DNA from 4 places in the Streptomyces vulcanius genome. Region 4 is predicted to be linked to each of the others. Evidence: riboswitches for the same ligand, from Rfam matches in the RefSeq annotation. Region 4 holds a riboswitch; each other region holds the start of a gene.

Region 1 (4,644 bases), on a different contig from region 4:
CGTCGAGGGCCGTCTGGAGCGCATCCAGGGCAAGGGCACCTTCGTCGCCAAGCCGAAGGTCTCCCAGGCGCTGCAACTCACCTCGTACACCGAGGACATGCGCGCACAGGGCCTCGAACCCACCTCGCAGCTGCTGGACATCGGCTACATCACCGCCGACGACACCCTGGCCGGACAGCTGGACATCACCGCGGGCGGCCGTGTGCTGCGCATCGAGCGGCTGCGGATGGCCAACGGCGAGCCGATGGCGATCGAGACGACCCATCTGAGCGCCAAGCGCTTCCCGGCCCTGCGCAGGTCACTGGTCAAGTACACCTCCCTCTACACCGCCCTCGCCGAGGTGTACGACGTCCATCTCGCCGAGGCCGAGGAGACCATCGAGACCTCGCTGGCCACCCCGCGCGAGGCCGGCCTGCTCGGCACCGACGTCGGCCTGCCGATGCTGATGCTCTCCCGGCACTCGCTGGACAAGGAGGGCCAGCCGGTGGAGTGGGTGCGGTCGGTGTACCGGGGGGACCGCTACAAGTTCGTGGCCCGTCTGAAGCGGCCCACGGAGTAGAGACCTCGGGGGGATGTCCGGAGGCGGTCTTCCGCTGCGCTTATCCGTCGCTTACATTGCCTGCGCATTACACCAGTGATCAAGGCGATCAGTGACGGGACGGAGCAGCGATGTCCGACGAAGAAACCAGGGGCCCGGTGGTGACGCCTGTGCGCGTCGTCATCGCCCTCTGTCTGCTCGCGCCGTTCGTGGCGATGCTGTGGGTGGGCTCGTACGCGAAGGTGGATCCGGCGTTCATCGGGATCCCCTTCTTCTACTGGTACCAGATGCTGTGGGTGCTGGTCTCGACCGTGCTCACGATGCTCGCGTACAAGCTGTGGCAGCGTGACCAGCGGTCGCGTCACGGAGGTGCCGGCCGATGAACGACGGCGTCAACGGCGTGGCGCTCGCCGTCTTCATCTTCTTCTTCCTGGCCGTCACGGCCATGGGCTTCCTCGCGGCGCGCTGGCGCAAGGCCGAGAACGAGCACAGCCTCGACGAGTGGGGCCTGGGCGGCCGGTCGTTCGGCACCTGGGTCACCTGGTTCCTGCTCGGCGGCGACCTGTACACGGCGTACACCTTCGTCGCCGTCCCCGCGGCGATCTACGCGGCGGGCGCGGCGGGCTTCTTCGCGGTGCCGTACACCATCCTCGTCTACCCCCTGATCTTCACGCTCCTGCCCCGTCTGTGGTCGGTGTCGCACAAGCACGGGTACGTGACGACGTCCGACTTCGTGCGCGGGCGCTGGGGCTCGAAGGGCCTGTCGCTGGCGGTGGCGCTGACCGGCATCCTGGCGACGATGCCGTACATCGCGCTGCAACTGGTCGGCATCCAGGCCGTCCTGGACGTGATGGGCGTCGGCGGCGGCGAGGACACCAACTGGTTCGTCAAGGACCTCCCGCTGCTGATCGCCTTCGGCGTGCTGGCCGCGTACACCTACTCGTCCGGGCTGCGCGCCCCCGCACTGATCGCGTTCGTGAAGGACACGCTGATCTACATCGTCATCGCGGTGGCGATCATCTACATCCCGATCAAGCTGGGCGGGTTCGACGAGATCTTCGCCTCGGCGAGCGAGAAGTACACCGCGGCCAGGGCGGGCGGCCTGGTCCCGCCCGAGGCCGGCCAGTGGACGTACGCCACGCTGGCGCTCGGCTCCGCGCTGGCCCTCTTCATGTACCCGCACTCGATCACCGCGACCCTCTCCTCCAGGAGCCGTGAGGTGATCCGCCGCAACACCACGATCCTGCCGCTGTACTCCCTGATGCTCGGTCTGCTGGCCCTGCTGGGCTTCATGGCCGTCGCGGCCGGAGTGAAGGTCACCAACGGCCAGCTGGCGATCCCGCAGCTGTTCGAGAACATGTTCCCGGCCTGGTTCGCGGGGGTGGCGTTCGCGGCGATCGGCATCGGCGCGCTCGTCCCGGCGGCCATCATGTCGATCGCAGCCGCGAATCTCTTCACCCGCAACATCTACAAGGACTTCATCAAGCCGGACGCCACGCCCGAGCAGGAGACGAAGGTCTCCAAGCTGGTGTCCCTCCTGGTGAAGGTCGGCGCGCTGGTCTTCGTCCTGACGATGGACAAGACGGTCGCGATCAACTTCCAGCTCCTCGGCGGCATCTGGATCCTGCAGACCTTCCCGGCCCTGGTCGGCGGCCTGTTCACCCGCTGGTTCCACCGCTGGGCGCTGCTGGCCGGCTGGGCGGTCGGCATGGTCTACGGCACGGTCGCCGCGTACGGGGTCGCCTCCCCGACCCAGAAGCACTTCGGCGGCTCGTCCAAGGAGATCCCCGGAATCGGCGAGATCGGCTACATCGGCCTGACGGCGTTCGTCCTGAACGTGGTGGTCACGGTGGTCCTGACCTTCGTCCTGAGGGCCGCCAAGGCCCCCGAGGGCGTGGACGAGACCAGCCCGCAGGACTACACGGCGGACGCGGGCGACCCGGGAGTCCAGGTGGAACTGCCGCCGGCGACTGCCGACTCGGCCCACTGAGTAACCGGCATCGGCGGGCCGTCGGAGAAAATCCGGCGGCCCGCTGTCGTGCGTCTGGTGCACACTGCGCGCCATGGACATAGAGATCCGGGAAGCGGACCCCACCGAATACGAAGCCCTGGGCACCCTCACCGGCCGTGCCTATCTCGACGACAACCTCCTCGACTTCGGCGAGGACGACGACTACCTGCACGAACTGCGGAACGTGGCGAAGCGGGCGGCGGCGGCCGAGGTGCTGGTGGCGGTGGCGGACGACCGTCTCCTCGGCGGTGTCACCTTCGTGCCGGGGCCCGGCCCCATGGCCGACCTGGCGGGCCCCGGACAGACCGAGATCCGTATGCTCGCGGTCGGCCCCGCGGCGCGCGGCAGAGGCACCGGCGAGGCCCTCGTCCGCGCCTGCCTCGACCGTGCCCGGGCCACGGAAGGCTGCACGGGCGTCGTTCTGTCGACCCAGAGGGCCATGCACGCCGCCCACCGCATATACGAACGCCTCGGCTTCGTCCGCACACCCGAGCGGGACTGGAATCCCGTGCCACATCTGGACGACTTCACTCTGCTCACCTATCACCTGACGCTCTGACACCTCCGCGACACAACATCTGGTGGTGGCGTGACAGGTGAGCACAAGATGTATGCTCGTGCTCGCTGTCGCCGCAGGGGAATCCGGTGCGAATCCGGAACTGTCCCGCAACGGTGTACATGCGTGCTTTTGCACGCCTGGTTCAGTCCGAGGACCTGCCGACAGCGCGCCCGGCCGCCCCGGCCCGGGTGCCTTGACGTCCGGGCCTCGTGGAGTGGGCCGGTGGACGCGACGCCCCGTGCGCTCGTGTGCTGCCCCTGCCCTCCGCCAGGCCCCCAGCCGAGCGAGGGAGAGCCCCCACGTGACCATCGCGCCAGCCGATCCGGCTTCAGCCATCCAGCTGGACACCGACGGTCCCGGGACCGCGTTGCTGCGGACCCTGACCGAGCTGACCGCCGACCTCCCCGACGCGGACCCCGGCCGGGTCGCCGCCGCCGCACTGCGCGGCCGGTCCGCCCGGGGAGCCCTCGACGAGGTCAACGCCGAGCTGCGCGAGCTGGCCACGGAGGCGGCGGCCGGCCTGATCTCCGAGGACCCCGCCTACTCGAAGCTGGCCGCCCGGCTGCTGACGATCGGCGTCGCCGCGGAGGCCGCCTCCCAGGGCGTGACCTCGTTCACCGAGTCCGTCGCCGTCGGCCACCGCGAGGGCCTGATCGCCGACCGCACCGCCGCGTTCGTACGGCTGCACGCGGCCCGGCTGAACGCGCTGGTCGACACCGGCGCCGACGACCGCTTCGGCTACTTCGGCCTGCGCACCCTGCACAGCCGCTACCTCCTGCGGCACCCCCACACCCGCAAGGTCGTCGAGACGCCCCAGCACTTCCTGCTGCGCGTCGCGGCCGGCCTCGCCGAGGACGACAGCCCGCGCTCCGTCGACGAAGTCGCCGCGCTCTACGGGCTCATGAGCCGGCTCGACTACCTGCCGTCCTCCCCCACGCTCTTCAACTCCGGTACCCGGCACCCCCAGATGTCGTCCTGCTACCTTCTCGACTCCCCAATCGACGAGCTGGACTCCATCTACGACCGCTACCACCAGGTGGCCCGGCTCTCGAAGCACGCCGGCGGCATCGGTCTGTCGTACTCCCGGATCCGCAGCCGTGGTTCGCTGATCCGCGGCACCAACGGCCACTCCAACGGCATCGTGCCGTTCCTCAAGACGCTGGACGCCTCCGTCGCCGCCGTGAACCAGGGCGGGCGGCGCAAGGGCGCGGCGGCGGTCTACCTGGAGACCTGGCACTCCGACATCGAGGAGTTCCTGGAGCTGCGCGACAACACCGGTGAGGACGCCCGCCGTACGCACAACCTGAACCTCGCGCACTGGATCCCGGACGAGTTCATGCGCCGGGTGAACGAGGACGGCACCTGGTCGCTGTTCTCGCCCTCCGACGTGCCCGAGCTGGTCGACCTGTGGGGCGACGAGTTCGACGCCGCGTACCGGAGGGCGGAGGCGGCCGGGCTCGCGAAGAAGACCATCCCGGCCCGTGACCTGTACGGCCGGATGATGCGCACCCTCGCGCAGACCGGCAACGGCTGGAT
Region 2 (4,644 bases), on a different contig from region 4:
TACGACGGCGAGGTCCGCGCCCTCGACGAGCCCTGGAAGCTCCCGCTCGACATCCACCCGGGTCGGGTTGCCGATCCGGTAGTCGGCGCCGGAGGCGGCCCGGGCCGCCAGCAGATCGGTGTCGGCGGTCGACAACAACAACACTGTGCTCATGCGGGCGCTCCCGGTGGAATGAAAGGCAGTCCTTGCGGCGCGCCCGACTCGATGAGCCGCCAGAGCGCGTCGGTGTCCGCGTGCTGTTCGATCAGGTCGCCGAGCCGGTCGAGCTGCTCCTCGCGCAGCGCGGCGAAGGAGGTGTCGGCGGCCGGCACGAACCGGCGGCCCGCGGCGGTCGCCACCTCGCGCAGGAACGCCCGCCGGAACCCGTCCGACTCCAGCGAGCCGTGCCAGTGGGTTCCCCAGGTCTGCCCGACCCGGCAGCCGTCCAGGCTGTGTCCTTCGTCATCGGAGATGAACGCTTCCCCGCCTACGACATCGGCGACCCCGTGATGGATCTCGTACCCCTCGACCGGCTCGCCGAGGGCTTCGCCCACCGGCCGGGTGAGGGTCTTCTCCCGGGCGAACCTCACCCGCACGGGAAGGACTCCCAGCCCCTCCACGTGTCCGCGCCGGCTCTCGACCTCGTCCTCGATGTGCTCGCCGAGGATCTGGAAGCCGCCGCAGATGCCCAGCACGGGCAGCCCTTCGGCGGCCCTGCGCCGCAGGGCGTCCGCCAGCCCCCGCTCGCGCAGCCACTCCAGCGCCCGTACGGTCCCCCGCGTCCCGGGGATGACGACGAGGTCGGCGTCGGCCAGTTCCTCGGGCCGGTCCACGAACCGCACGACGACACCCGGCTCGGCGGCCAGCGCGTCCACGTCCGTGAAGTTGGACATCAGCGGGATCGCGCAGACGGCCACCCGCAGCACGTCCTCCCCGACGGGCGGGGAGACGTTCGACTCGCGCACGGTCCCGCGCAGCGAGACCCGCAGTCCGTCCTCCTCGTCGATCCCGAGACCGTGCCGGAACGGCAGCACGCCGTAGGTGCGCCGCCCGGTGAGCCCGTGCAGCATGTCCAACCCCGGCTCGAGCAGCGAGACATCACCCCGGAACTTGTTGACGAGGAACCCGGCGATCAGCGCCTGGTCCTCGGGCGAGAGCAGGGCGACGGTCCCGAAGAAGGACGCGAAGACGCCCCCGCGGTCGATGTCGCCGACGACGAGGACCGGCAGCCCGGCATTCCGGGCGATCCCCATGTTCACGATGTCGGTCCGCCGGAGGTTGATCTCGGCGGGCGAACCCGCGCCCTCGCAGATCACCGCGTCGTACGTGCCCCGCAGTTCGGCGAGACAGTCGAGAACCGTTCCGAGGAGTTTCTGCTGACGCCCCCCGTGATAGCCACGGGCGCTCATCTCCCCGACGGGCTTCCCGAGCAGCACGACCTGGCTGCTGCGCTCACCGCCCGGCTTGAGCAGCACGGGATTCATCAGCGCGGTGGGCTCCACCCGGCAGGCCTGCGCCTGCATGGCCTGCGCCCGCCCGATCTCGGCGCCTTCCTTCGTCACGAACGAATTGAGCGACATGTTCTGCGCCTTGAAGGGCGCGACCTTCACCCCCTGCCGCACCAGCCACCGGCAGATCCCGGCGGTGACGACGCTCTTCCCGGCGTCGGAGGTGGTCCCGGCGACCAGCAGGCCTCCGCCCGTCATGACGCAGCCCCCTTGACCGCCGCGGCGACGCCGAGGGCGAGCAGACCGACCCGGCGGGACAGCCGTACGGCCCGCTCGATGTCGTCGGCCTGCACGGCACGCCCCTCCTGGTTCAGTACCGGACGGTGCTCGACCCGGCCGCCGTACGACAGCGTCCCGCCCAGCCGCACCCCGAGCGCCCCCGCGAAGGACGCCTCGACGGGACCGGCGTTGGGGCTCGGGTGCCGGCCGGCGTCCTCCCGCCAGGCCCGCGCGGCCCCGCGCGGATCGTCACCCGCGAGGGCGGCGAGTACGGCGGTGAGCCGCGCCCCCGGCCAGCCGGCGAGGTCGTCGAGGCGCGCGGACGCCCACCCGAAGCGCCGGTGACGCGCGGACCGGTGCCCGACCATGGCGTCCAGCGTGTTGACCGCCCGGAACCCGAGGAGCCCCGGCACCCCGCCGACGGCCCCCCACACCACCGCCCCCACGACGGCGTCGGAGGTGTTCTCGGCGACGGACTCGACGACCGCTCGGGCGACGCCGTCGGCGTCCAGGGCCTGCGGATCCCGCCCGCACAGATGCGGCAGCCGCGCCCTGGCGGCCTCGACGTCCCCCGCCTCCAGCGCCCGCCCGATCACCCGGGCCTCGCGCGCGAGCGAGGTCCCGCCGACGACGGCCCAGGTGGCGGCGGCGGTCAGCGCGACGGAAGCGGCGGGGGAGGACCGTACGGCCCGCTCGGCGACGGCGCCCAGGGCCACCGCCCCGCCCACGCACACGGCGGTGTGCAGCGCGCCCCAGCCGCGGTGGTCCCGCCACAGCGCCCGCTCCACGGCGCCGGCCGCCCGTCCGAACGCGGCGACCGGATGGCCGCGGCGCGGATCGCCGAGCAGCAGATCACCGAGGAGGCCGGCGGCGGCGCCGTACGCGAAGACGCGATCGGCACGCATCGGCTCAGCCGGCCGTGGGGTCGGGCAGTGACCTGGTGCGGTACCTCAACGGCCCAGCGAGCATGGCGATATGTCCTCACTCAGGGTGTCCACGCCCTGGTTCGACTAGACCGGCGGTGAGAGTTCCTGGCTCCCGGGGATTGCTACCCCGGTCACAGTGGCGGGACCGCGCCGGATTCACACCGGCTTCCTCTCCTGCCGCCGTACATGGCTCCGGCAGTCCACCACGGGCCCGGAAGACCCGTCAACTTGCCGTTGACCTGCACGGGGAGAGTGTGCAGAACCCCACATCGCCGGTACGCCGGGCTCGTCCCGGCCACCGACTCGGGGCGAATCCCCTTGGGCAGGTGGTGCTGCTGGAGGTGTTCGGCGACGGCTCCGCGGGCGTCCAGCGTGTGTCGCGGGGCGGCGGCGGGCTCGCGGGGGCGGCGGAGACACTCCACGCCCGGGTCCGGCACCGTCGAGTCCGGCATCGCCCCTCGGCGCGGAGGCGGGCGTCGTCGTGGCCACGGCGCGGCTGCGGGGTGGAGCGCGAGGTGCCGGGCGGACGGGGAGGTGGCCGTGAGTCAGTGTTGACGACGGCATCGTGCTCTGGGACCTGACGTCGGCTCCCCCCCCTGCTGAGACAGGGGAGGGCCGCCCACGGGAGACGGTCAGACCACGATGAGTGAGATGCCGTACGCCACCGCCGCAGCGCAGGCGGCGAAGCAGGCGTAGGCGCCGGTCAGGGCGAGCGCGGCGGAGTCGCCCTGTTCCGCGGCGCGTTCGCGGCGGGACAGGCCCATGACGCCGAGGGTGAACAGGGCCACCAGGCCCACCGTGACCACGAGGCTGACGCCGAAGACGGAGCCCAGGGCCGCCCAGTCGATCTTCATGCTGGTTCTCTTCCTTCGTGTCCTTGGTACCGGGGGGCTCAGACGGCCGGGGCGGTGGGCTCGGTGGTCGCGGCGGTGGCGGCCGGGGCCGGGGCCGGAATGGTCGCCTTCAGGTCGTCGGTGACGAGAGCGATGGCCGGTTCCTCGGTCGCGTTGACGTTCGTCGCGTCGACGACCTCGCGCCGCGAGACCTTCCAGATCGCCGCGCTGGAGGCAACGAGGAAGAAGGCCACGACCGCCGTGCCCCAGTCGCCCAGGTCCGTCACGGACTCGGCGAGCGCGCCCACCAGGGCCGCCGCCGGGAGCGTCAGGCCCCAGGCCACGAACATCCGGGTCGCCGTCGACCAGCGGACCACACCGCCCTTGCGGCCGAGGCCCGCGCCCATCACCGCGCCGGAGACCGAGTGCGTGGTGGAGAGGGAGAAACCGAGGTGGGAGGAGGCGAGGATGACCGTCGCCGCGCTGGTCTGGGCGGCGAAGCCCTGCTGCGGCCGGAGATCGGTCAGGCCCTTGCCCATGGTGCGGATGATGCGCCAGCCGCCGAGGTAGGTGCCGAGCGCGATGGCCAGGCCCGCGGAGAGGATGACCCAGACCGGCGGGTCGGAGTCGGGGGCCACGGCGCCGCCGGCGACCAGGGCGAGGGTGATGATGCCCATCGTCTTCTGCGCGTCGTTCGTGCCGTGCGCGAGGGAGACCAGCCCGGCCGAGGCGATCTGCCCGGCCCGGTAACCCTTTTCGGCGGCCTTTCCGTCGGCCTTCCGGCCGAGGGTGTAGGAGAGCCGGGTCGCGAGCATCGCCGCGGCTCCGGCGACGATCGGCGCGGCGATCGCCGGGATCAGGACCTTGGTGACCAGCACGTCGCCGTGCACCGCACCCGAGCCCGCAGAGGCGATGGTGGCGCCGATCAGACCGCCCATCAGGGCGTGCGAGGAGCTGGAGGGCAGGCCCACCAGCCAGGTCAGAAGGTTCCACAGGATCGCGCCGACCAGTGCGGCGAAGATGACCTCGGGCCGGATGCCGCTCTCGTCGACCAGCCCCTTGGAGATCGTGTTGGCGACCTCCACGGAGAGGAAGGCGCCCACCAGGTTGAGCACGGCGGACATGGCCACCGCCACCTTGGGCTTGAGCGCACCGGTCGAGATGGTCGTGGCCATCGCG
Region 3 (4,644 bases), on a different contig from region 4:
ACGACGTCGAGTGCCGGGCCGCCCTCGACGCGCTCACCCGGGCCGCCGGCGGCGAGGGCAACCTGCTGGAGCTGGCGGTGAACGCGGCCCGCGCGAAGGCGACCGTAGGCGAGATCTCCGACGCCCTGGAGAAGGTGTACGGGCGGCACGCGAGCCAGATCCGTACGATCTCCGGCGTGTACCGCAACGAAGCAGGCGAGTCGCCGAACGTGGAGCGCACCCGCTCCCTGGTGTCCGCGTTCGCGGAGGCCGAGGGCCGCCGGCCGCGCATCCTGGTCGCCAAGATGGGCCAGGACGGCCACGACCGCGGCCAGAAGGTCATCGCCACCGCGTTCGCCGACCTCGGCTTCGACGTCGACGTCGGCCCGCTGTTCCAGACCCCGGCCGAGGTCGCGCGCCAGGCCGTCGAGGCGGACGTGCACATCGTCGGGGTGTCCTCGCTGGCCGCCGGCCACCTCACCCTCGTACCGGCACTGCGCGAGCAGCTCGCCGAGGAGGGCCGCGAGGACATCATGATCGTGGTCGGCGGGGTGATCCCGCCGCAGGACGTGTCCACCCTCCTGGAGATGGGCGCGGCGGCCGTCTTCCCGCCCGGCACGGTGATCCCGGACGCGGCGTACGACCTCGTGGCGCGGCTGGCGGCCGACCTCGGGCACGAGCTGTGATCGATGTCGACGCGTATGTGAAGGGCGTGCTCGACGGGAAGCGGGCGCTGATCGCGCGCGCCATCACGCTCGTCGAGTCGACGCGGTCACAACACCGCGTGCAGGCGCAGGAGTTGCTGACCGAGCTGCTGCCGCACAGCGGGCGGGCGCGGCGGATCGGGATCAGCGGGGTGCCCGGCGTGGGCAAGTCGACGTTCATCGACGCGTTCGGGACGATGCTGACCTCTCTGGGGCACCGGGTGGCGGTGCTCGCCGTCGACCCGTCGTCGAGCCGGACGGGCGGCTCGATCCTCGGCGACAAGACCCGGATGGAGCGGCTGGCCGTCGACCCGGCGGCCTTCGTACGGCCCTCCCCCACCGCCGGGACGCTCGGCGGCGTCGCGAAGGCGACCCGGGAGTCGATCGTGGTGATGGAGGCGGCCGGATACGACGTCGTCCTCGTCGAGACGGTCGGCGTCGGGCAGTCCGAGACCGCCGTCGCCAACATGGTCGACTCCTTCCTGCTGCTCACCCTGGCCCGCACCGGCGACCAGTTGCAGGGCATCAAGAAGGGCGTCCTGGAACTGGCCGACGTGATCGCCGTCAACAAGGCGGACGGCCCGCACGAGCGCGACGCGCGCGCGGCGGCCCGGGAACTGGCGGGCGCGCTGCGGCTGATGCACGGCGCCGACGCGGTCTGGTCACCGCCGGTGCTGAGTTGCAGCGCCCGGGAGTCCACCGGCCTGGACACGGTCTGGGAGCGTCTGGAACAGCACCGCACGCTCCTGGACTCGACCGGGCGGCTGGCCGCCAAGCGCCGTGAGCAGCAGGTCGACTGGACCTGGAACATGGTCCGCGACGAGCTCCTGGGCCGGCTGCACGCCGACCCGGCGGTACGGTCCCTCGCGCCCGCTCTCGAACAGCGGGTCAGGGAAGGCGAGTTGACGGCGACGCTGGCCGCCGAGCGGATTCTCGGGGCGTTCGGCACGCAGGCTCCCTGATCAGCCCTGTGGTAGCTTGCCGGGGCCAGTCGTACTCCTGTGCGTACCTGTGAAGGGACGTGCACGGGTCAGGGAATCCGGTGCGAATCCGGAACTGACGCGCAGCGGTGAGGGTGACGGGCGGGGCAACGGCCACTGGAGCGCGAGCGCGCTGCGGGAAGGCGCCTCGTCCGGTGGACCCCGAGTCCGAAGACCTGCTGGCGGCCTCCGGCGGCGGCAAGCGGCCGGGGGAGCTCCGTACGACCGGGCTTCGCGCCAGAGCCCTCGACGCCGAAGGAAGTCCCGTGCCGCTCGCACGCCCCTCTGTGCTGTTCCTTGCCTGCGCCCTCCTGTTGACCGCCTGTGGCGGGTCCGGCGGCGGCGACTCCGCAAGCGGCGACCGGGCGGCCGTCACCCTCGACAACTGCGGGCAGAAGGTCACCGTCGAGAACCCGCCGAAGCGGGCCGTCTCCCTCAACCAGGGCACGACCGAGATCATGCTGTCGCTGGGGCTGGCCGACCGTATGGCGGGCACCGCCACCTGGACCGATCCGGTGGCGAAGGGCCTGGAGAAGGCCGAGGCGAAGGTGCCACGGCTGGCGGACAACGCGCCCTCCTTCGAGAAGGTCCTGGACGCCGAGCCCGACTTCGTCGCCGCCTCCTTCGCCTCCACCTTCGGCAAGGGCGGCGTGGCCACGCGCGCGCAGTTCGGGAAGCTCGGCGTGCCCACCTACCTCTCCCCCGCCGACTGTGCCGGCAAGGACAACAGCGGCGGCGGCGACGGCGTCCGCACCGGGCCGCTGACCCTGGACGCGGTCTACGGCGAGATACGCGACCTGGCGAGGATCTTCGGCGTGGAGGAGCGCGGCGAGCGGCTCGTCGCCGGGCTCCGGGGCCGGGTGGAGAAGGCGACCTCCGGGCTGGACGCCAAGGGTGTGACCCTCATGTACTGGTTCGCCAACTCCCGGTCCCCGTACCTGGCGGGCTGCTGCGGCGCCCCCGGCATCGTCACCGGCGAACTCGGCGCGAGGAACGTCTTCGACGACACACACGAGGAGTGGCCCCAGGTCGGCTGGGAGACCGTCGCCGACCGCGACCCGGACGTCCTCGTCATCGGCGACCTGATCCGCGAGCAGGAGACCGCCGAGACCGCCGCCAGGAAGATCGAGTTCCTGGAGGGCGACCCGGTCACGAAGAACATGACGGCGGTGCGGAAGAAGCGGTACGTGCGGCTGTCCGGGCAGGCGATGAACCCGACGATCCGGACCGTCGAGGGCATCGAGAAGGTGGCGGCGGCGCTGCGCACCTACGGCCTCGCGGGATGACCGACGCCCTGGCGTGGGCGGCCGGTCTCGTGCTGCTGTGCGTGTCCGTCGCCGTGGCGATCACCATCGGGCCCGCGGACATCGCCGTCGGGGACGTCTGGGCCACCGTGGCCGCCCATCTCGGCTGGGGGCACTCGGGGTTGTCGCCGATCAGGGACGGCATCGTGTGGAACCTGCGGCTGCCGCGCACCCTGCTCGCCGCGGTGTGCGGGGCCGGGCTCGCGGTGTGCGGGGCGGTGATGCAGTCGCTGCTGCGCAACCCGCTCGCCGATCCCTTCGTCCTCGGTGTCTCCTCCGGCGCCTCGACCGGCGCGGTCCTGGTCGTCGTACTCGGCGCGGGCGGCGGGCTGCTGTCGGTGTCCGGGGGCGCGTTCCTGGGCGCGGCGGTCTCCTTCGCGCTGGTGCTGCTGCTCAGCCACACGCTGGGCGGCACCACCGACCGGGTGGTGCTCGCCGGGGTCGCGGCGATGCAGCTGTTCTCCGCGCTGACCTCGTTCGTGGTGCTGACGGCGGCCGACGCGGAGACCACCCGCGGTGTGCTGTTCTGGCTGCTCGGCTCGCTCAGCGGGGCCGGCTGGACGGACGTGCACGTGGGCCTGGCGGCGCTGGCGGTGTGTCTGCTGGTGTGCGCGGGGTACGCCCGCACGCTGGACGCGTTCGCGTTCGGGCAGGACGCGGCCGCCTCGCTGGGGGTGCACGTGGCCCGCACCCGTCTGGTGCTGCTGTGCGCGACCGCCCTGCTGACGGCGGTCCTGGTCAGCTCTGCGGGCGCGATCGGCTTCGTCGGCCTGGTGCTGCCGCACGCCACGCGCGTGCTGACCGGCCCCGGCCACACCCGGCTGCTGCCGGCCACCGCGCTCGCCGGGGCGGTGTTCCTGGTCTGGGTCGACACCCTGGCCCGTACCGTCCTGGACCCGCAGGAGGTGCCGGTGGGTGTGGTGACCTCCCTGATCGGTGTCCCGGCGTTCGTCGTGGTCCTGTACCGCGGAAGGGGTGCCACCCCATGACCCTGCGCGCCGACCGCGTCAGCCGCGGCGCCGACGGCACCCTGATCCTCGACGGCGTCAGCCTCACCCCCCGCCCCGGCGAGGTCACCGGGCTGCTCGGCCCGAACGGCTCCGGCAAGTCCACGCTGCTGCGGCTGCTCGCGGGGGTCCTCGCGCCGGCCTCCGGAGTCGTCACCCTGGACGGCCGTCCCCTCGACGGGCTGAGCCGGCGTACGGTCGCCCGTCGCGTCGCCGTCGTCGAACAGCAGGCCGACACCCAGGTCGCGCTGACCGTCCTGGACGTCGTACGCCTCGGCCGTGTCCCGCACCGCCGGGCCTTCGCCCCCGCCTCGCCCGCCGACGAGGAGGCGGTGCGCACCGCGCTGGCCCGTACCGGGCTCGCCGACCGGGCCGACCGCGCCTGGCACACCCTCTCCGGCGGCGAACGCCAGCGGGCCCAGATCGCCCGCGCGCTCGCCCAGGAGCCACGGGAACTGCTCCTGGACGAACCCACCAACCACCTCGACATCAGCCACCAGCTCGCCCTGCTGGCCCTCATCACCGAACTCCGCCTCACCAGCGTCGTCGCGCTGCACGACCTGAACCTCGCGGCGATGTACTGCGACCGGCTGGTGGTCCTGGGACAGGGCAGGGTGGTGGCGTCCGGCACCCCCGACGACGTTCTGACCGAGACCCTGATCGCCGATGT
Region 4 (4,644 bases):
GCCCGCGACACCGGCACGGAGACCGTCCGATGACGGCCGAACGCGTCAACCCGCCCCGGCTCTCCCCGCCCACCGGCTTCTCCCACGCCGTCGTGGCCACCGGCTCCCGCCTGGTGTTCCTCGCCGGCCAGACCGCGCTCGACGCCGACGGGAAGGTCGTGGGGGACTCGCTGCCCGAGCAGTTCGCGCGGGCGCTCACCAACCTGCTGGCCGCTTTGACCGCCGCGGGCGGCACGGCCGCGGATCTGGCGCGCGTCACGGTCTACGTCACGGACGTCGCCGCCTACCGCTCCTGTGCCGCCGAACTCGGCCGGGTGTGGCGGGAGTCGGCCGGACGGGACTATCCGGCGATGGCGGTCGTCGGGATCGTACGGCTGTGGGACGAGGAGGCCCTCGTCGAACTGGACGGGTTCGCCGTGCTGGACGGATGAGCGATTCTCTGACGATCCGTCAGGCGGCCACGGCCAGGCGGTCGGTGGGCACCCGGTGCGGGGCCACCACGCGGCCGTCGGGGCGGAGCTCGCCGGAGTCGTCGAAGACGATCGTGCCGTCGCACAGCAGGCTCCAGCCCTGCTCGGGGTGGGCGGCGACGATGTGCGGGATGTCGCCGGAGAAGCTGGGAGAGGACTGGGCACACATGGCGCACCTCCACGTCGGTGGCGGCCGGCCCTCCGGTCGGCCTCGCATGGGTAGACCATGCGCCCCGCCCGCGGCCGTCGCCAGGGGCAGCCGGAGAGCGTGACAGCACCGGGACAACTCCAGGACGGTTCGACGACGGCCGGTGCGGACTCGCCACCGAAGGAGTGACGGTCACGCCTGCGCACGGCCCCGCCCGGTACCAGTGGAAGCCCCCACCAACAGGAGGTCTCCATGCCGTTCCGTCCCGCCCTCGCCGCAGCCGCCGGCGCCGCCCTGTTCCTGCTGGCCCTGCCGGGCCAGGCCGCCACCGCCGCCCAGGCCGCGCCCGACGAGAGCGTCACCGTCGACCCGGCCGGCCGGATCGCCCCCGACGGCACCATCACCCTGTCCGGCACCTACCGCTGCACCGGCGCCACCGGACCCGTCTTCGTCAGCTCCTCCGTCCGGCAGGACCCCGGCACCACCCGCTACGGCATCGGTGGCACCCGGGCCGTGTGCGACGGCGCCCTGCACGCCTGGGCCAACACGGGCAAGCCCGCCCTGGCCACGTTCAAGGCGGGCGCCGCCCAGGTCGAGGCCACGCTGATGGAGCTGGAGCCCCACGGCGGCCTGCCCCTGCCCCGCTTCCACGCCGCGGGGGCACAGGACGTCACCCTCACCGAGAGCTGACCGGTCCCGCACGGCATACTCGACGGCGCCGGCCGGGCACGCGCCCGGCCGGCGCCCTCGTGGAAGGAACCGACGAGATCATGCGCCTCATAGCGGCCGGCGGCCCGACGGTGGTGTCCGGATGACCGGCACCAAGGACATCGAAGGCGAACCTGGACCCGTCCTGTTCCACACCGCCGGCCGAGCGGCCCACATCACCCTCAACCGTCCCAGGGCCCTCAACGCCCTCAACCACACCATGGTCCGTCATATCGACGAGGCCCTGACCGCCTGGGAGCACGACCCGGCCGTGGAGGTCGTGGTCGTCACCGGCGCCGGAGAGCGCGGCTTGTGCGCGGGCGGCGACATCCGCGCCGTCCACGACGACGCCCGCGACGGCGACGGCACCGCCTCGGCCGCCTTCTGGTACGACGAGTACCGCCTCAACGCCCGTATCGCCCGCTACCCCAAGCCGTACGCCGCCGTCATGGACGGCATCGTCATGGGCGGCGGCGTCGGCATCTCCGCGCACGGCGACGTCCGTGTCGTCACCGAGCGGTCCAGGGTCGCGATGCCCGAGACCGGCATCGGTTTCGTACCGGACGTCGGCGGCACCCGCCTGCTCGCTCTCGCGCCCGGCGAACTGGGCACCCACCTCGGACTGACGGGCACTCAGATCGGTGCCGCCGACGCCCTGTTGTGCGGACTGGCCGACCACTTCGTACCGTCCGCGTCGATCCCCGGCCTCCTCGCCGACCTCGCCGCCCTGCCCGTACGCGAAGCCCTCGCGCGTCACGCCCAGTCGCCGCCGCACGGAGAGCTGGCTCAGCGGCGGGACTGGATCGACGCCTGCTACGGCGCCGACACCGTCGAGGAGATCGTCGAACGGCTGCTCGCGCACGGCGACCCGGCGGCCAAGGACGCGGCGGAGACCCTGCTCGCCAAGTCGCCCACGTCCCTGAAGGTCACGCTGGCCGCGCTGCGCCGGGCCCGGCGGCTCGGCACGCTGGAGCAGGTGCTGGACCAGGAGTACCGGGTCTCCCTCGCCGCCCTGACCACGGCCGACCTGGTGGAGGGAGTGCGCGCCCAGGTCGTCGACAAGGACCGCGTCCCACGCTGGTCCCCGGCGACCCTCGCCGAGGTCACCCAAACCGCCGTCGAGCGTTTCTTCGCCCCCCTCGGCGCGCGCGAACTCGGCCTCGCCGGGCCCGGCACCGCGCCCGATCCGGCAGGGTGAGCGACCCCTCACCCGGCCTGCGAAAAAGATCACGCCAGATGGTGCGGTCTTGGCCATGTTCGTGACACGCGGTACCGTCGGTCCGATATCGACGACGACAGAACGGAAGCCGGTGGGAATCCGGCACGGTCGCGCCACTGTGTGCCACCCCTTTGGTGAGAGGGGGGCGAGTCAGACCCGTAGCCGTCGTCCAGTGCACCACCGAGATGGGACGCGAACTCCCAGAGGAGGCCTGTCATGGCCCAGCATGTCGCGCAGCCGACCGCCAACACCCCTGTCCTCCCCGCCAAACTGCCGATCGGCGCGATCGTCCCCTGGGCGGTCTTCTTCGGCATCCTGATGCTGGTCCTGCTCTACTTCGTCGGCGCCGAACAGGGTGCCACCTCCGTGGTCTCCGGCGAGGGCGTCCACGAGTGGGTGCACGACGCCCGCCACCTGCTCGGCTTCCCCTGCCACTGACCCGAGGGGAAACGGCACACCCATGAACTCCGCAACGGTGAGAAACCTTCTCGTGCGGGGCATGCTCGCCGGCCTCGGCGCCGGCCTGCTCGCCCTGATCGTCGCCTACTTCCTCGGTGAACCGAACGTCGACAAGGCGATCGGCTTCGAGGAGGCGCACGCACCCGCACACGAGCACGAGATGGAGATCGTCTCCCGCTCCCTGCAGTCCACCGCCGGCCTGGCCACCGGTGTCCTGCTCTACGGCGTCGCGTTCGGCGGCATCGCCGCCCTCGCCTTCTGCTTCGCGCTCGGCCGCGTCGGCCGCTTCACCCCGCGAGCCACCGCGCTGCTGCTGTCCGGCTCCGCCCTGCTCGCGGTCTACGTCGTGCCGTTCCTGAAGTACCCGGCCAACCCGCCCGCCGTCGGCAACGGCGACACCATCGGCAAGCGCACCACCCTGTACTTCCTGATGATGCTGCTCAGCGTGCTCCTCGCGGTGGGCGCCACCATCCTCGGCAAGCGCCTCGCGCCGAAACTGGGCACCTGGTACGCCACCGTCGCCGCGGTGGCCGCGTTCGCCCTCGTGATCGGCCTGGCCTACGCGTTCCTGCCCGTCATCAACGAGGTGCCCGCCGACTTCCCGGCCACCGTGCTGTGGCGCTTCCGGCTCTCCGCGCTGGCCATCCAGATCACCCTGTGGGGAGGCTTCGGGCTCGTCTTCGGCGAACTGGCCGAACGCCTGCTGAACCCCAGGCCCGCCACCGCGACAGCGGCCCGGACGGTCGCCGCACCCAGCTGACCGTGATGCCGTCGCGGCGACCGTCGCGACGGCGCCGTGAAAAGAACGCCCCGGGGCCGGCACCTTCGCCGCCCGGCCCCGGACCGTCCGTCGCGTCAGGACGCGGGCAGCTCGCCGCGGACCGTGCGGGCGGCGGTGACCAGGTTCTCCGGCGAGGCGCGGGTCTCGGGCCGGCCGCGGGTCTTCAGCCCGCAGTCGGGGTTGACCCACAGCCGCTCGGCGGGGATCGTCCTCAGGCGCGTGTGGAACGTGCCGAGGGCGGGAAACGGCGCCCTATTCGTTTGCCGGGGACGGCCGGGGAACCGTACGTTCGCCACCATGGCGGACGACGAACCCACACGCGCGGCACGACTGCTGGACGCCCAGGCCAAGGCCGAACGACTCTTCGCGGAGATCGAGAAGCGAGGTCTGGTGGCGCCGGGGGAGGGGGAGCGGGCGGTCAGCGACCGGGTCCGCGACCTGGCGAACGAACTCTTCGGCACCACCCGGCACTGGCACAAGCGGATCGTGCGCTCTGGCCCGAACACGCTCAAGCCGTACAAGGAGAACCCGCCGGACCGGCTGATCGGCGCCGACGACATCGTGTTCGCCGACTTCGGACCGATCTTCGAGGAGTACGAGGCCGACTTCGGCCGGACCTTCGTCCTCGGCGACGACCCGGTCAAGCACCGGCTGCGCGACGACCTGGCGACCGTCTTCGCCGCCGGAAAGCGGTTCTTCGCCGACAGCCCCGACATCACCGGCAGGCAGCTCTACGCGGAGGCCGAGCGACTGGCCGCCGAGGCCGGCTGGGAACTGGGCGGCTGGCACGCCGGGCACCTGGTCGGCGAGTTCCCGCACGAACGGATCGACGGCGCGGACGTGGAGTCGTACGTCGCCC

Evidence for each region. A riboswitch is a leader RNA that binds a small molecule or an ion and turns the genes downstream of it on or off. The one in region 4 is predicted to bind cobalamin.
Region 1: it holds a riboswitch for cobalamin, as region 4 does, so the genes downstream of both, ACFPIH_RS44855 (ribonucleoside-diphosphate reductase subunit alpha) here and ACFPIH_RS12060 (CbtB domain-containing protein) in region 4, are expected to answer to the same signal.
Region 2: it holds a riboswitch for cobalamin, as region 4 does, so the genes downstream of both, ACFPIH_RS20110 (cobalamin biosynthesis protein) here and ACFPIH_RS12060 (CbtB domain-containing protein) in region 4, are expected to answer to the same signal.
Region 3: it holds a riboswitch for cobalamin, as region 4 does, so the genes downstream of both, ACFPIH_RS00965 (ABC transporter substrate-binding protein) here and ACFPIH_RS12060 (CbtB domain-containing protein) in region 4, are expected to answer to the same signal.

What each region holds. Positions count from the first base shown of each region.
Region 1 is NZ_JBHSFK010000044.1:40,877-45,520, forward strand. It holds gene ACFPIH_RS44835 (GntR family transcriptional regulator) at 1-559, shown strand, start outside; gene ACFPIH_RS44840 (DUF3311 domain-containing protein) at 670-921, shown strand; gene mctP (monocarboxylate uptake permease MctP) at 918-2,528, shown strand; gene ACFPIH_RS44850 (GNAT family N-acetyltransferase) at 2,602-3,108, shown strand; cobalamin riboswitch at 3,161-3,285, shown strand; gene ACFPIH_RS44855 (ribonucleoside-diphosphate reductase subunit alpha) at 3,410-4,644, shown strand, end outside.
Region 2 is NZ_JBHSFK010000012.1:118,329-122,972, reverse strand. It holds gene cobN (cobaltochelatase subunit CobN) at 1-153, opposite strand, end outside; gene ACFPIH_RS20115 (cobyric acid synthase) at 150-1,685, opposite strand; gene ACFPIH_RS20110 (cobalamin biosynthesis protein) at 1,682-2,611, opposite strand; cobalamin riboswitch at 2,713-2,852, opposite strand; gene ACFPIH_RS20105 (hypothetical protein) at 3,265-3,486, opposite strand; gene ACFPIH_RS20100 (inorganic phosphate transporter) at 3,525-4,644, opposite strand, start outside.
Region 3 is NZ_JBHSFK010000001.1:198,763-203,406, forward strand. It holds gene scpA (methylmalonyl-CoA mutase) at 1-665, shown strand, start outside; gene meaB (methylmalonyl Co-A mutase-associated GTPase MeaB) at 662-1,645, shown strand; cobalamin riboswitch at 1,670-1,847, shown strand; gene ACFPIH_RS00965 (ABC transporter substrate-binding protein) at 1,930-2,949, shown strand; gene ACFPIH_RS00970 (FecCD family ABC transporter permease) at 2,946-3,956, shown strand; gene ACFPIH_RS00975 (ABC transporter ATP-binding protein) at 3,953-4,644, shown strand, end outside.
Region 4 is NZ_JBHSFK010000006.1:298,787-303,430, forward strand. It holds gene ACFPIH_RS12035 (acyl-CoA dehydrogenase family protein) at 1-33, shown strand, start outside; gene ACFPIH_RS12040 (RidA family protein) at 30-431, shown strand; gene ACFPIH_RS12045 (DUF5999 family protein) at 451-639, opposite strand; gene ACFPIH_RS12050 (DUF6299 family protein) at 871-1,308, shown strand; gene ACFPIH_RS12055 (enoyl-CoA hydratase/isomerase family protein) at 1,430-2,524, shown strand; cobalamin riboswitch at 2,577-2,727, shown strand; gene ACFPIH_RS12060 (CbtB domain-containing protein) at 2,762-2,983, shown strand; gene ACFPIH_RS12065 (CbtA family protein) at 3,006-3,764, shown strand; partial or broken gene ACFPIH_RS12070 (hypothetical protein) at 3,860-4,000, opposite strand; gene ACFPIH_RS12075 (M24 family metallopeptidase) at 4,083-4,644, shown strand, end outside.